2 regions of the Mesorhizobium sp. M0119 genome follow, and region 1 is predicted to be linked to the other one. Evidence: riboswitches for the same ligand, from Rfam matches in the RefSeq annotation. Region 1 holds a riboswitch; the other holds the start of a gene.

Region 1 (7,178 bases):
CGACGAGGCGCTGGCGCAGATCCGCAAGGATTGCAAGATCGCCGCCGTCACCCGCTCGGAAAAGGGCTCGGTGATCGTGCGCGGCGACGAGACCGTGACCATCAATGCGACCAGGATCCGCGAGCTGGTCGACACCACAGGCGCCGGCGACCTCTACGCCGCCGGCTTCCTCTACGGCTACACGCAAGGCCGCAGCCTGAAGCAGTGCGGCGATCTCGGCTCGCTAGCGGCCGGCCTGGTCATCCAGCAGATCGGCCCAAGGCCACGCCAGAATTTGCGCAGAGAGGCCGAGCAGGCGGGGCTGCTGTAGGTGGCGAGCCAAGAACCAGCTGCCCACCCTCCTTAATCCAGCCCGAGCCTTTTCTTCAGTTCCGCATTCTCCTTGCGGAGACGATCGGCAAGCAGGCTCTTTAGCCGCTTGTTTTCTTCCTCGAGCGCGACGAGATCCTTCAGCCCGTCACTGTCCGCCGCAGGCGCCGCCGCCTTCTTCCAAAGATAGTATGTCTGTTCCGAGATGCCGGCTTGCTTCACCGCGCTCTTGAGAGTAGCGCCGCCGCCCATCGAGGTCTCGATCTGCGCCAGCTTCTGGGCACGATCCTTCGCGGAGTAGCTCTTTCGGCCCGTTCGCGCTGACGGCGGTGCTTCAGTGGTCGCGGATATCGGCTTGGCAGGCGCGCTCGCCTCAGCTTCTGGCTTCCTCGACCGCCGCGCTCTCGTCTTCGGTTTTGGCGTTTCCGTTTTGTCTGCCGGTTCGCTATGAACTACTGCTGACTCGGTCTCCAGGGGATTGGCCATGAAATGCTCCACTCGCGGTTTGTGCAAAGGTTCAGCATCAAGGGCCACTACAGTAGAGTCAACAAGCTGACGATTTAACGGCTCGACTTCCTTTGTTGTCTCGGCCATCGCCGCGGCGATGTCGAAATTGCCCCAGATGGAACGTGCGGATTTTTGATAATTGCGCTTTTGTTTGATTTCCACGGTGAATGGTCGCGTCTGCCGCCTCATAGTTCCTTCCTGAATAGGAGAATGAAGTCGCCGCTCGAATTTTTTGGCGCTTCCTGCTTAGCGCGGAGCATTATCGTATAGCCGCTCAACGGGCAAGTGATGCCGGTCTTCGATGGCTGACCATCTGGGGAGATTTGAGCGGCTTCGCACGTCCTGCGCATGCCTGTAAGGCCGCCAAATTTTCTGGGTTAGCAGGCGCGCACTGTGGCAGCTTGGCTTGTACGGCGAGGCCATGGTTGAGTGAGGCGAAACAAATCCAGCCCCGCGGTCAATCCCGAGGCTTCCCACAATGGCGAAGAGAACATCTTCGTTCCTTTTGAGCACAAGACCTTCCGTTCGCTATGGTCGGCTGCACTCATTTCGAACCTTGGCACCCTAGTGGAAGGTGCGGCGGCAGCTTGGCTGATGACGAGCATCGCAGCAGTAATTTTTGATCGCCCATTCGTGCTGTGTACCAGCCCTGTGTCTTGCGCAAGTGGTCACGAACGGCTGCCGGAGCCTCGAAGACGCCCTAAAAACACATGCTGCGATTTTGAACACGCTTGACGTGTTAGATTAATTCATCCACGATGCGTGTGTTGAACACGCGAGGTGAGTTATGAACATGAAAGAGCTTAGGGTTCGACTGGGCATGACTCAAAAAGATTTGGCAGAGCAGATGGCAACGACGCAACAGACTGTGGCCCGTTGGGAAACAGGCAAAACGCAGTTGAACGTCGAGCAGATCAAGGACCTTTGTCTCACGTTGAAATGCACGGTCGAGGAGCTGCTGGGCTGGAAGATTGATGTCGAGGAGTGGCGCACGAGCCCGTTTGCAATTGCCGATGCCGAAACGCGATACGGCACGCTCAGAATCAAGACGACTGTTGGCAGCCGCCAATATCCTATCGATGAAAAGGGGCGTGAATCGATTTTACGTCAGTTGAAGGAACTTCATAATCTGCGTAGAAATAACACAAGCAGGCCATGGCTGTATTGTTGGAGCCTTGACAACAAAATACTCTTGATAAATCCGCAATATGTCCGCACCATTGAGCTTATCGGTGACGATGTAGAGGAGATGCCAGAGTATTATCATCCAGAAATCTATCGGGCTTTGGATGACTGGGATAAGGGTGAGGTTTCAGGAAAGCTGAAGAAAGAATGCGATGCCATCATCGCAGAGATGGGTGATCAGGAAGCCGTGCGCATGGCCTCCTATGTTCGCGTCACATATGACGACGGAGAAGATGAGTGGAACTTCTTGGATGAAGAAACCGCTACGACTTTCTTCGGATTGGAAGCTGCGACCTTTGACGTTCCCCAGTGTAGTTTCGCCGAAGTGGAGGAAGAAGGTTACTACCGAGCGCGATACGCCAACCTTGATCGCGTCGTGGTGATGGAGGTTCCAAGCGACCGTTATCACAGATTGACCGCGCCCGAGGAAGCTTAGAACCATCCACGAAGGGCGCATGTTACATCTCGACCTTGCGTGGTGCGTTTTCAGTACGAGATGACGTTAAGCGTAGGTAGTGGCAGGTAAGTGTGCTCGACCAGAAGCTCAACTGCCTCCTCAATATCGCTGCCGATGTGCCGCAGGACACGTCCACGGGAGCGTGGATAGGCGTGAAGTTCCTGCACTCCATGGTCCGCTCTCCCATCGCCGGTGTGTGCCCGACGCCATCTTGTGGACGAGCTTGGCCGCCTGCACCCGGTTGTATTCCGGCTTGCGGTCCGCCTGGGCGGTCCGCCGCGATGGCTATCTCCATGTCAATCGGCGCCGAACTTTGACTGCCCGCTGCTTTTGATGAATTTGGCGAGGTCCCGCGCATAATCACTCTTGGTCTTCTCCTTGAGGCCCTGTGTCGCGAACTTGTGGTCCAGCAGGGCAAACAGGTCCAAGTCCCCTTCCGCCTGTGGCGCTGGCTTGCCCTCACCGCCCTCGGCTTCCCAATTGGGGACCGCTTCTGCGCGCTGCACCGTGGCGATTGTCCGCCCAAGACGCATCACAAGATCGAACGCCAAACCGTGCGCGTGCACGACGATTTGCCGCTCAGGCCTCATTTGGACAGGACTTGAGCTGGCCCGGTGGTTTGAGCCGGGTTACCTTGAGCCGGTGGGCTGCGAACAAGCAGTTCGAGACATTGGCCTCGATCACTTCGCAACACGCCGCTGCGCCTGGCCTCGGTGTGCTCCCCCCGAAATCGTTGTGTCATATCACCGAGGGCATCACGGCCAACAGCTTCCACATGGGCAACAGCCTCGCCATTGAGCCGAATATGGTCGCGAGCAGATCACCAACGAAGCGGTCGGAACCTCGGAGCCGAAGTTCGACGCCGAGGTGGTTCGCATGATGCGCTAAGCAGCACCACGGCGCTTGCCGGTATGTTTGCTGCCGGCAGCCGACGAACTCCTATCCTCCTGGACAAGGGCGCCGTGCGTCATTGCTTTGATTTACCGGCCGCTCAAGGCTTCCACAGTTTTCGCTTTCGAGGCGACCTTTGGAACATGCCAACGAAAATTAACATAACGACATAAACATTTCTTTATGCGGCGTTGACAAAGAAGCGAACTGCTGTAATTGTCTCCCGCGTCGTGGTTCTCCGTACGGTGCTGCCGCAGCGGAGCTAAGAGGGAAGCCGGTGCGAAGCCGGCGCTGCCCCCGCAACTGTTAGCGGCGAGCCAACCCCACTCATGTCACTGAGGCGAATAGCCTTGGGAAGACGGGTAGAGGCTATGACCCCGCGAGCCAGGAGACCTGCCACGGCGAATTACGTCCACGGGCGGGGTGTCTCGGTGGCCGCTGCAGCCTGGCGTTCGTGCCGGCCTGCTAGCGCCTTCCTTGTCACCGACGCCCCAACCATCGGGGTATGGCATGACTGTCTCTCAGCAAATTCCTGTAGCAACGCTCGGCGTGCCGCGCTTCGGTCGTCGGCGAGAATTGAAATTCGCGCTTGAAAGTTACTGGTCCGGAAAATCTTCCGCCGCTGACCTTCTCACGACGGCGAAGGCGCTCCGTGCCGCTAGCTGGGAGGAGCAGCACGATCGCGGCGTGTCGAAAATCCCGTCGAACGACTTCTCGCTATACGACCATGTGCTCGACACCGCAGCCATGGTCGGCGCCGTTCCATCCCGTTACGGCTGGAATAGCGGCGAGGTCCCACTTGACATCTACTTCGCAATGGCGCGCGGCAACCAGGGTCAGACGGAGGATTGTGGACACGCTGGTCACCAGCAGGCGGCTCATCGGCCTGATGTAACCGCGATGGAAATGACCAAGTGGTTTGACACCAACTATCACTACATTGTGCCGGAACTCGACGATGATCAGACGTTCGCCCTCTCGTCGACGAAACCGGTCGACTACTTCCTCGAGGCTAAAGCTCTCGGCATTCACACACGCCCAGTCATCCTTGGACCGATCACCTTCCTCAAGCTGGCGAAATCGCCTGCCGAAGGCTTCGATCCCATCGCGCTCCTGCCGAGGCTGCTGCCCGTCTACGAGCAACTCCTGCAGAGGCTGAAGCTGTCGGGAGCCGACTGGGTGCAGATCGATGAGCCAGCGCTTGTCCTCGATCTGAACCCGAACGAACGAGCTGCGTTCGAATTCGCCTATGGCCAGCTGTCAAAAGCCGCGCCCGAGTTGAAAATCATGCTGGCTACGTATTTCGGGCCGCTGGGAGACAATCTCGAAACCGCGGTTTCTCTGCCCCTGGCCGGGCTGCATATTGATCTCGTGCGCGCTCCCGAGCAGCTGGAAACGGTGGGTCGGCTCGCACCGAAGGATCTGGTGCTCTCGCTTGGCTTGATCGATGGCCGCAACGTCTGGCGTGCGAACCTGCCCGCCATTCTCGACCGCATCAAACCGATCGTCGCCGGCTGGCCCTTGGACCGCGTCGAGATCGCGCCTTCTTGCTCGATGCTGCATGTGCCGATCGACCTGCGCATGGAGACGGAACTCGACGCGGACATCAGGTCGTGGCTCGCCTTCGCGGCCCAGAAGACCGACGAGTTGGTGTTGCTTGCCCGGGCCTTGTCCCAAGGCAGGGATGCGGTGGCAGGCGCGTTGAAAGCGTCTGCCGAGGCTGCCGCCACTCGCCTGACATCCACGAAGATCCATGACCCGCTTGTTGAGGGGCGGATCGCCAGCATTGACGACAGCATGAAGCGACGAGAGAGCGCTTTTGCCGAGCGCTCCAGAGTCCAGGCCGGCACGCTCGGGCTGCCGCCGTTCCCGACGACGACCATCGGGTCCTTCCCGCAGACGCCGCAGGTACGCAGGGCGCGGGCTGCTCATGCGAAGGGCCAGCTGAGCTATGTCGACTACGAGACCTTCCTGAAGAAGGAGATCGAGGCTGCAATTCGCTGGCAGGAAGAGATCGGGCTGGACGTGCTGGTGCACGGTGAGTTCGAACGAAACGACATGGTACAGCATTTCGGCGAGCAACTGTCCGGCTTCGCCTTCACCCAGCATGCCTGGGTACAAGCTATGGGTCCCGCTACGTGCGTCCCCCCATTATCTTCGGCGACGTATCGAGGCGCAATCCGATGACGGTGCGCTGGTGGCAATTCGCCCAGTCGCTTACGGAAAAGCCTGTGAAGGGAATGCTCACAGGCCCAGTGACCATTCTCAACTGGTCTTTTGTTCGCGACGACGTACCCCGCTCCGAAGCCTGCCGCCAGATCGCGCTCGCCATCCGCGATGAAGTGGCGGACCTCGAAAGATCCGGCGCAAGGATGATCCAGATCGATGAGGCGGCGTTCCGCGAAGGATTGCCACTGCGCCAGTCTGACTGGAAAGACTATCTCGACTGGGCTGTCGAATGCTTCCGGATCGCCTCAACGGGTGTGAAGGACGCGACTCAAATCCATACCCACATGTGCTATTCGGAGTTCAACGAGATCATCGACGCGATCGTCGAAATGGATGCGGATGTAATTTCGATTGAGACGTCGCGCTCGAAAATGGAACTGCTGGACGCCTTCACGAGCTCCAAATATCCGAATGAAATCGGGCCCGGAGTCTACGACATTCACTCACCACGGGTCCCGGAAGTCGGCGAGATTTCGGATCTCGTCATGCTTGCCCGCGAGCGACTGTCCGATGCCCAACTGTGGGTAAACCCGGACTGTGGCCTCAAAACCCGCAAGTGGGAGGAGGTCCGCCCTGCCCTCATGAACATGGTTGCTGCAGCACGCGCGCTCCGGGAGAAAGTGTAGGCCGGAAGGTTTCCTGGTTGCTCACCATGTGGTGAGTTAGCGGCTGCCGCATGTCGGCCTGTGAATGTGCCAAAACGCGATCACATCCTTTGAAATAAGTCACTCGAGCGAGAAAGTGCACTTTCCTTCGGCACGTACTAATCGCGCAGGAATAAGGGGAACCGTTTTCTCCCTGTGACGTGTCGAGTTCGAAGGGGATGTGATTGGCGTCGAGACCGCTCCGGCCATGGGTTATCAGCATGCCAAGTGCGCTGTTCTCGATCAGTTCGTAAAGGACTTCTCGGCTCGGTTCATCGAAATGCGCGGGTACATACATGACAGGTTCCTTCACTGGCCGCCGGCTTCGCTGTTCACCGGTTGACATCCGATGGCAAGCGTTCCAACGCGGCGGCGATCTGGCGCTTCGCTGCTGAGGGCAGAGGCAGGATGGGACGCGGGGGGTCGGCACGGCAAATGTCGAGCAATTCGGCAAGTGCATAGACGACGCGAAGGCTCGAGAACTCCTTGAAGAGGCTCCAGAGCGGCGCAAGCGTGGCATCGATCCGTCGCGCTTCGGCCGCATCGCCCTGTTGCGCCGCCGTGACGATCTTCACGCAGACCTCGGGCAGGATGCCGGCGAGGACGCTGTACCATGTGTGGGCGCCGGCGATCATGGCCTCTGCGGCGTTCCAGTCGCCGCTGTAGCCGATCGAGAACCCTTCCGGCACAGTGCGCCTCTGGTCGGCCAGATGGCTCTTGATCGCATCGCCCTTGTCTGTCGGATTCTTGATAGCGACGATCCCCCGCACCTTTGCCAGGCGGCTGACGAGTGCTGGGGTGAAACGGAAATGCGTCGTTCCTGGATTGTCGTAGATGACCATCGGAAGGCCACTTTCGCGCGCCACCGTGGAGAAATGTTCGAACACCTCGTCATCAGTGAGCGGGGTGTAAGAGGCGGCGGCAAGCAACCCCGCGGCAGCCCCAAGGGCCTTAGC
Region 2 (7,178 bases), on a different contig from region 1:
TCGCTGAGGTCATGCAGCATCGCCAGCACACTGGACGGCACGTCGAGGCCAACGGCATAGCCGGTGCGGCCGGGGGCGCTCGGATAGTCGGGGATCAGGATGGCGAGCTTGCGCTCCGCACGCGGCGTCCGCTGCAGGCGAACGAAGGCTTCGACACGGTTCGCCACCTGCGCGACGCGGTCGGGCTCTGGCCGGTTGGCGAAGGCGCGGAAGGCCAATGCGGGATCGGTTTCGCTTTCGCCCTTGAAGGAAATGGCGCCGGCCAGGATGCGGCCGTCGAGCTCGGGCAAGACGACATGCATGGCCAGGTCGGCGGGCGCCAGGCCGCGCTGATTGGTTTGCCAGATGTCGCGGCGGGTGGTTGCGACGATGACCTGGAACACCGGCACGCCGGCGCGGTCGAACAGGGTTTCGACGCCAGGCTCGGCACCCGAGGCGAAAGCTGTGGCGGTGATGATGGCGGCAGGCTTCAGGGTTGCGAGCGCGGTTTCGACAAAGGCGAGCGATGCCGGGTCCTTGAGGCTGGCGACGAAGATAGGAACGGGGGCGATGCCGCGGTGGCGCAGGGCTTCGAAAAGCGCATCGATGGGCGCCACGTCGGCGGCGAGCAGCATCGAGCGGTAGAACAGGATTGGCACGACGTCTCCCTCCCCCTCGAGGGGAGGGTGGCCCGAAGGGCCGGGTGGGGTCGTCGCGGCAGTGCTCGACGTTTTTTTCTGTCGGCGCGCTTCAGAGAGGACCCCACCCCCGGCCTGCGGCCGGACCCTCCCCTCAAGGGGAAGGGGGACGACACCGCGTCCCGGCTCGTAAAATCCCGCCTTTGGCACGCTGACCGGTTCGGCTACCGCCGTACCCGATCCGGCGAGACTTGCCAATCTCTGCACCAGCGCCGCCAAATTTGCCGGCCCGCCCTCGCGAAAATAGCCGAGCAAGGCGTCAAGCTCTTGGCGCGGCAGCGTCGAGCCTTCGATCAGCCGCAAATCCTCGTCGTGGCTCTCGCCCGGCAGCAGCGCCAGCTTGATACCGCGATTTCGCGCGACAACGGCAAGCTGGTCGCAGCCATAGCGCCACCAGTCATAGCCGCCGAGGATGCGGACCAGGATAACTTTGGCGTGGCGGGCGACGCTGTCGATCCACAGGTCGACGGACATCGGATGGCGCAGGTCGCGCAAGGCGGCGAGCCGCATCGACGGCAGGCGGTCCGCATCTGCCTTCCACGCCGTCGCCAGCCCGGACAGGTCGCTGTCGGTGAAGGACAGCGCCACGACATCCGCAGGCGTTTGCCTGAGATCGACAGGCTCGGCGAGATCGTCGAGCGAGGCGGATGTGGTGGTGAGGATATGCATCGCGGCTCGTACCTGGGGTCAGCCGGCGAGGATGCGCTCGATCGCCGGCCGGTTCAGCCCTTTCAGGCCGATGACGACAAGGCGCGAGCGGCGATCGTCTTCAGCGGTCCAGGCGCGGTCGTAATAGTGATTGACGCGCGGACCGACGGCCTGCAGCAGGAGCCGCATCGGCTTGCCGCCGACTTCGACGAAGCCCTTGACGCGCAACACGTTTTCCTCCTCCGCCGCCGTGGCGACGCGTTGTGCGAGCTCGTCCGGGTTGGACACCGACGCGATGTCGATGACGAACGAGTCAAAATCGTCATGTTCGTGGTCGAGCTCGTCGTCGTGATGGGTCTTGCGGTTCTCGATGTCGTCCTCGACGGCGAGGCCGAGGCCGAGCAGTACCGACGGGTCGACCTTGCCTTGCGAAGTCGGCACGATCTTCACCGCCCGCGCAACGTGCTTGCCGATGACGGCATTGGCGCGGGCCGAGCCGGCTGCGTCCATCAGGTCGCTCTTCGACAGGATGATCAGGTCGGCGCAAGCGAGCTGGTCCTCGAATACTTCCTCGACCGGATCGTCGTGTTCGAGCGTCTCGTCCTGCGCGCGCTGCGCCTGCAGGGCGTCCATGTCGTTGGCGACGCGGCCATCAGCCAGCGCCGGTCCGTCGACCACTGCAATGACGCCGTCGACCGTCACGCGGCTTTTCACCGATGGCCACTGGAAGGCCTGGACCAGCGGCTTGGGCAGGGCCAGCCCGGACGTCTCGATCAGGATATGGTCGACCCTCGGCGTCAGCGACAGGATCTGGTCGAGCGCCGGGACGAAATCGTCGGCCACGGTGCAGCAGATGCAGCCATTGGCCAGTTCGACGATGTTTTCCTCGGGGCAGGTGTCGATGCCGCAGCCCTTCAGGATCTCGCCGTCGATGCCGATGTCGCCGAACTCGTTGACGATGATGGCCAGCCGCTTGCCTTTGGCGTTTTCGAGCAAATGGCGGATCAGCGTCGTCTTGCCGGCGCCGAGAAAACCGGTGACGACGGTGCAGGGAACGCGCGAAAGGGAGGCAGCGGTCATATCGAGTCCTTCAAAAGGTCAAGGGGAGGGATGCGGGCAACCAGGCCGCGCTTCAGGCAATCGGGACGGCCGCGCCATGGAATGAGCCCATCCGTCGAGGTGGCGAACAGCTTTGCGCCGGTCACGAGATCGGCGCCGCTGGTCGCAGTCAGGTCGCCGAAGACGTAACTCCAGCAGCCGTCGCGCAGTATGGCGGCGCTGAGCCGGCGCTTGCAATTGCCGAGGCATTCGACGGTGCGGATTTTAATGTTTTCGCTGGAAGCGGCGCGGCGCGTGTCCTCGGCGAGCAGTTCGCCGGCGCGGGGATGAGCGTCCGAACCGGTCTCGTCACGGCAGGACGAGCAGACGATGACGGTAATGCCGGCCGGGGAATCACCATGGCCGGACAATAAATCCGCTGTCTCAGCCGAAAAACTGCTGTCGCGTTCCAAATCAGGCTCCTTGCCCGGAAAACCCGCCAGGCGATCGGATTCTTATGTCCTAGACGGCAGGTCTCCTGGCTCGCGGGTCATCGCCTGGGTGCCGCCTTCCCGGGAATATCCCAGTGGTTTTCGGCCGAGGCTCGTCGCTTACAGTTGCGGGGACAGCCGCGGATTTGAAATCGAGATTTCGCACCGCATTCCCTCTTGGCCCTTGCCGTTGCGGGCAGGGGACCGTCTGGAACGGATTTAGGCTTGTGAAGGCAGTCGTGTCAACGCACGTCTATGACGCGGCGATATCTGCGAGCGGCTGGCCAAGGTCGCCGGCAGCTGTCACCTCGATGCGCTCAAGCCCGAGCCAACCCTGCATCAGCTTCAATTCCTCGAAGAGTTCGGCAGCGGTTTGTGGCGGGGCACCGGGCTCCGCATAGGCGGCATGGACGCGCAATACGCCGGCCGGACGGTCGGCCCTGAGGTCGACGCGCCCGACGATGCTGTCGCCGAGCAGGAACGGCAGCACATAATAGCCATACCGGCGCTTTTCGGCCGGCGTGTAGATCTCGATGCGGTAGTGGAAGTCGAACAACCGCTCGGTGCGCGACCGCTCGAAGACGACGGGATCGAACGGCGCGAGCAAGGCGCGCCCCTCGATCCTGCGCGGCAAACGGGCGTTCTTGTGGAGATAGGCTGTTTTGCTCCAGCCTTCGACGCTCACCGGCAACAGCTCGCCAGCCTCGACCAGCTCCTCGATGCGGCCCTTGATATCGGCGGGCGAGAGGCGGAAATAGTCGCGCAGGTCGCCTGCCGTCGCAACGCCATGGGCGCGGGCGGAGATGCGCAGCAATTCGCGGTGAGCGTCCTCGGGAGCGGGCGTTGGCAGACTTAGTATCGTTGGCGGCAGTACGCGCTCCGGCAGATCGTAGAACCGTTCGAAGCCGCGGCGATGCGCCGTGGTGATAAGGCCGGCCCAGAACAGCCATTCGAAGGCGTGCTTGGCATGGCTCCAGCCCCACCAGCCGCCCGAACCCTTCTGGCCTTCGAAAGCCGACGCCGCGATCGGGCCTCGTTTGGCGACCTCGCGATAGATGTCTTCGATATAGGCGGCGTGCTCGCGGCCCCATTTGGCCAGTCCGCTGTACATTTCGTCGCCGCGCTCGGCCCGCTGCATGCGCCAGCGCATCAGCGGATAGGTTTCAACCGGCAGGAAGGAGGCTTCGTGCGCCCAATATTCGAAGACCATGCGCTTCCGCGTTACGGCGGCGGCGTCGAGCAGCGCCAGCTTGTAGGGGCCAAGTCGAGAATAGAGCGGCATATAATGGGCGCGCACCACGGCGCTGACAGAATCGATCTGCAGGAGGCCGGTACGGGCAAGCACTCTGGCCAGATGCCGGCGGTCGGGCGTGCCGCTGGGGCGCGGGTCATTGAATCCCTGTGCCGCCAGCGCAATGCGACGGGCCATGCGAAGCGAGATTTTTTCCTTCATCAAGGCGGTATCCTGATGACGTGAGACAGAGAAAATGACTTGCGATTCCGCGCCATGCTAGCAGGGTTTTGGCGGCATCCATGTCAGGAGAGAAAAGTGGAGTGAAAAGTGAAGGAAATCAAACAGGAGCGGATCGGACCAGTTTTCCCGGATATGCCGTCCAGCACCGCGATTTGAACAAGGTTTGACTTGCTTCGCCGAAAGCGCTGCGCTAACCCTCGCCGCGTTGCAGCATAGAGCCCCCTTAAGACGGTTCAGTGGTTAAACTGTCACGCTTCCGCAAGTGGGTCCGGTGCTGTAATCAGAGTGGATTGGCCGCCAACGGAAACTGCAGCATGAACGCACTTTTAGGTTCGTACCTGCCCATCGTCCTGTTCATTGGCGTGGCGCTGATCGTTGGGCTGGCGCTGCTCGCCGCACCGTTCCTGGTGGCCTACCGCAACCCCGATCCGGAAAAGCTTTCCGCCTATGAGTGCGGCTTCAACTCGTTCGACGACGCCCGCATGAAGTTCGATATCCGCTTCTACCTGGTGTCGATCCTGTTCATCATCTTCGATCTGGAGGTGGCCTTCCTGTTTCCGTGGGCAGTGTCGTTCAGCCAGATCGGCATGCTCGGTTTCTGGTCGATGATGGTGTTTTTGGCGGTGCTGACCATCGGCTTTGCCTATGAATGGAAGAAAGGAGCGCTGGAATGGGATTGAGCGACAATTCCGGCACGCTCGTCGCGCCGAAGCCCAAGGGTCTCATCGACCCCAACACCGGCAGGCCGGTCGGGTCCGACGATCCATTCTTCCTGGAGATCAACAACGAGCTCGCCGACAAGGGCTTTCTCGTCACCTCGACCGAGGCGCTGATCACCTGGGCGCGCAGCGGCTCGCTGATGTTCATGACCTTCGGTCTCGCCTGCTGCGCCGTTGAGATGATCCATACCTCGATGCCGCGCTATGACAGCGAGCGTTTCGGTGTCGCGCCGCGCGCGTCTCCGCGCCAGTCCGACATCATGATCGTTGCCGGCACGCTGACCAACAAGATGGCCCCGGCGCTGCGCAAGGTCTACGACCAGATGCCCGAGCCGCGCTACGTCATCTCGATGGGCTCCTGCGCCAATGGCGGCGGCTATTATCATTATTCCTATTCGGTGGTGCGCGGCTGCGACCGCATCGTGCCGGTCGACATCTACGTGCCCGGCTGCCCGCCGAGCGCCGAAGCGCTGCTCTACGGCATCCTTCTCCTGCAGAAGAAGATCCGCCGCACCGGCACCATCGAGCGGTGAGCGTCATGACCCAGGCGTTGAATGACCTCTCGACCTATCTCGGCGAGAAGCTGACCGGCCGGATCGGCGAGGCGGTGCTCGCCTATGGTGAACTCACCATCTCGGTCGAGCCGCGCGACCTGATCGAGGTGGTGACCTTCCTGCGCGACGACCCGAAATGCCAGTTCATCTCGATCATCGACGTCTGCGGCGCCGATTATCCGTCGCGGGCAAAGCGCTTCGACGTTGTCTATCATTTGCTGTCGCCGAGGCAGAATATCCGCATCCGCATCAAGGTCCAGGCCGACGAAGAGACGCTGGTGCCGTCGATCACCGGCATATATCCCGGCGCGGACTGGTTCGAGCGCGAGACCTACGACCTCTATGGCGTGCTGTTTTCAGGCCATCCGGATCTGCGGCGGATCCTGACCGACTACGGCTTCGAGGGCCATCCGCTGCGCAAGGATTTTCCGCTGACCGGCTTCGTCGAGGTGCGCTACGACGACGAGGCCAAGCGCGTCATCTACGAGCCGGTGGAATTGAAACAGGAATTCCGCAATTTCGATTTTCTGTCTCCGTGGGAAGGTACGGATTACGTGCTTCCGGGAGATGAGAAGGCAAAGCAGTAAATGGCTGAAACCTCCGTCCGCAACTTCAACATCAATTTCGGCCCGCAGCATCCGGCCGCGCACGGCGTTTTGCGCCTCGTGCTGGAGCTCGACGGAGAAGTCGTCGATCGCGTCGATCCGCATATCGGGCTGTTGCATCGCGGCACGGAAAAGCTGATCGAGCACAAGACCTATCTGCAGGCCGTGCCCTATCTCGACCGGCTCGACTATTGCGCGCCGATGAACCAGGAACATGCCTTCGCGCTTGCCGCGGAGCGGCTGCTCGGTATCGAGGTGCCGAAGCGCGGACAGCTTATTCGAGTTCTCTACTCCGAGATCGGCCGCATCATGTCGCACATCCTCAATGTGACGACGCAGGCGATGGATGTCGGCGCGCTGACGCCGCCGCTGTGGGGCTTTGTCGAGCGCGAAAAGCTGATGGTGTTTTACGAGCGCGCCTCGGGCTCGCGCATGCACGCGGCCTATTTCCGGCCGGGCGGCGTCCACCAGGACCTGCCGCAGAGGCTGATCGAGGACATCGGCAAGTGGATCGACCCGTTCCTGAAGTCGGTCGACGACCTCGACGCGCTTTTGACCGGCAACCGCATCTTCAAGCAGCGCAATGTCGACATTGCCACCGTCTCCCTGGCGGACGCCTGGGCCTGGGGCTTTTCCGGCGTCATGGTGCGCGGCTCGGGTGCGCCGTGGGATCTGCGCAAATCGCAGCCCTACGAATGCTATGCCGAGCTGGATTTCGACATTCCGATCGGCAAGAACGGCGACTGTTTCGACCGTTATCTGGTGCGCATGGAAGAGATGCGGCAGTCGGCGAAAATCATGCGCCAGTGCGTCGACCTGTTGCTCGGCAAGGAGGGCAGCGGGCCGGTGTCTAACCTCGACGGCAAGGTGGTGCCGCCGAAGCGCGCGGCGATGAAGCGCTCGATGGAAGCGCTGATCCATCACTTCAAGCTCTACACCGAAGGCTACCGCGTTCCGGCCGGCGAGGTCTAT

The links. A riboswitch is a leader RNA that binds a small molecule or an ion and turns the genes downstream of it on or off. The one in region 1 is predicted to bind cobalamin.
Region 2: it holds a riboswitch for cobalamin, as region 1 does, so the genes downstream of both, NKJ40_RS16240 (DUF1636 family protein) here and metE (5-methyltetrahydropteroyltriglutamate--homocysteine S-methyltransferase) in region 1, are expected to answer to the same signal.

Annotation. Positions count from the first base shown of each region.
Region 1 covers NZ_JAMYTU010000034.1:572-7,749, forward strand. Annotated here, with positions in the region: partial or broken gene NKJ40_RS24405 (adenosine kinase) at 1-310, shown strand, start outside; gene NKJ40_RS24410 (transposase) at 343-1,005, opposite strand; gene NKJ40_RS31960 (MFS transporter) at 1,246-1,551, shown strand; gene NKJ40_RS24420 (helix-turn-helix transcriptional regulator) at 1,604-2,437, shown strand; gene NKJ40_RS24425 (hypothetical protein) at 2,755-3,009, opposite strand; cobalamin riboswitch at 3,564-3,764, shown strand; partial or broken gene metE (5-methyltetrahydropteroyltriglutamate--homocysteine S-methyltransferase) at 3,860-6,204, shown strand; gene NKJ40_RS24435 (FMN-binding negative transcriptional regulator) at 6,158-6,568, opposite strand; gene NKJ40_RS24440 (dihydrodipicolinate synthase family protein) at 6,555-7,178, opposite strand, start outside.
Region 2 covers NZ_JAMYTU010000015.1:32,758-39,935, reverse strand. Annotated here, with positions in the region: gene cobN (cobaltochelatase subunit CobN) at 1-1,346, opposite strand, end outside; gene cobW (cobalamin biosynthesis protein CobW) at 1,365-2,405, opposite strand; gene NKJ40_RS16240 (DUF1636 family protein) at 2,402-2,836, opposite strand; cobalamin riboswitch at 2,875-3,078, opposite strand; gene NKJ40_RS16235 (winged helix-turn-helix domain-containing protein) at 3,108-4,307, opposite strand; gene NKJ40_RS16230 (NADH-quinone oxidoreductase subunit A) at 4,643-5,008, shown strand; gene NKJ40_RS16225 (NuoB/complex I 20 kDa subunit family protein) at 4,999-5,580, shown strand; gene NKJ40_RS16220 (NADH-quinone oxidoreductase subunit C) at 5,586-6,188, shown strand; gene NKJ40_RS16215 (NADH-quinone oxidoreductase subunit D) at 6,189-7,178, shown strand, end outside.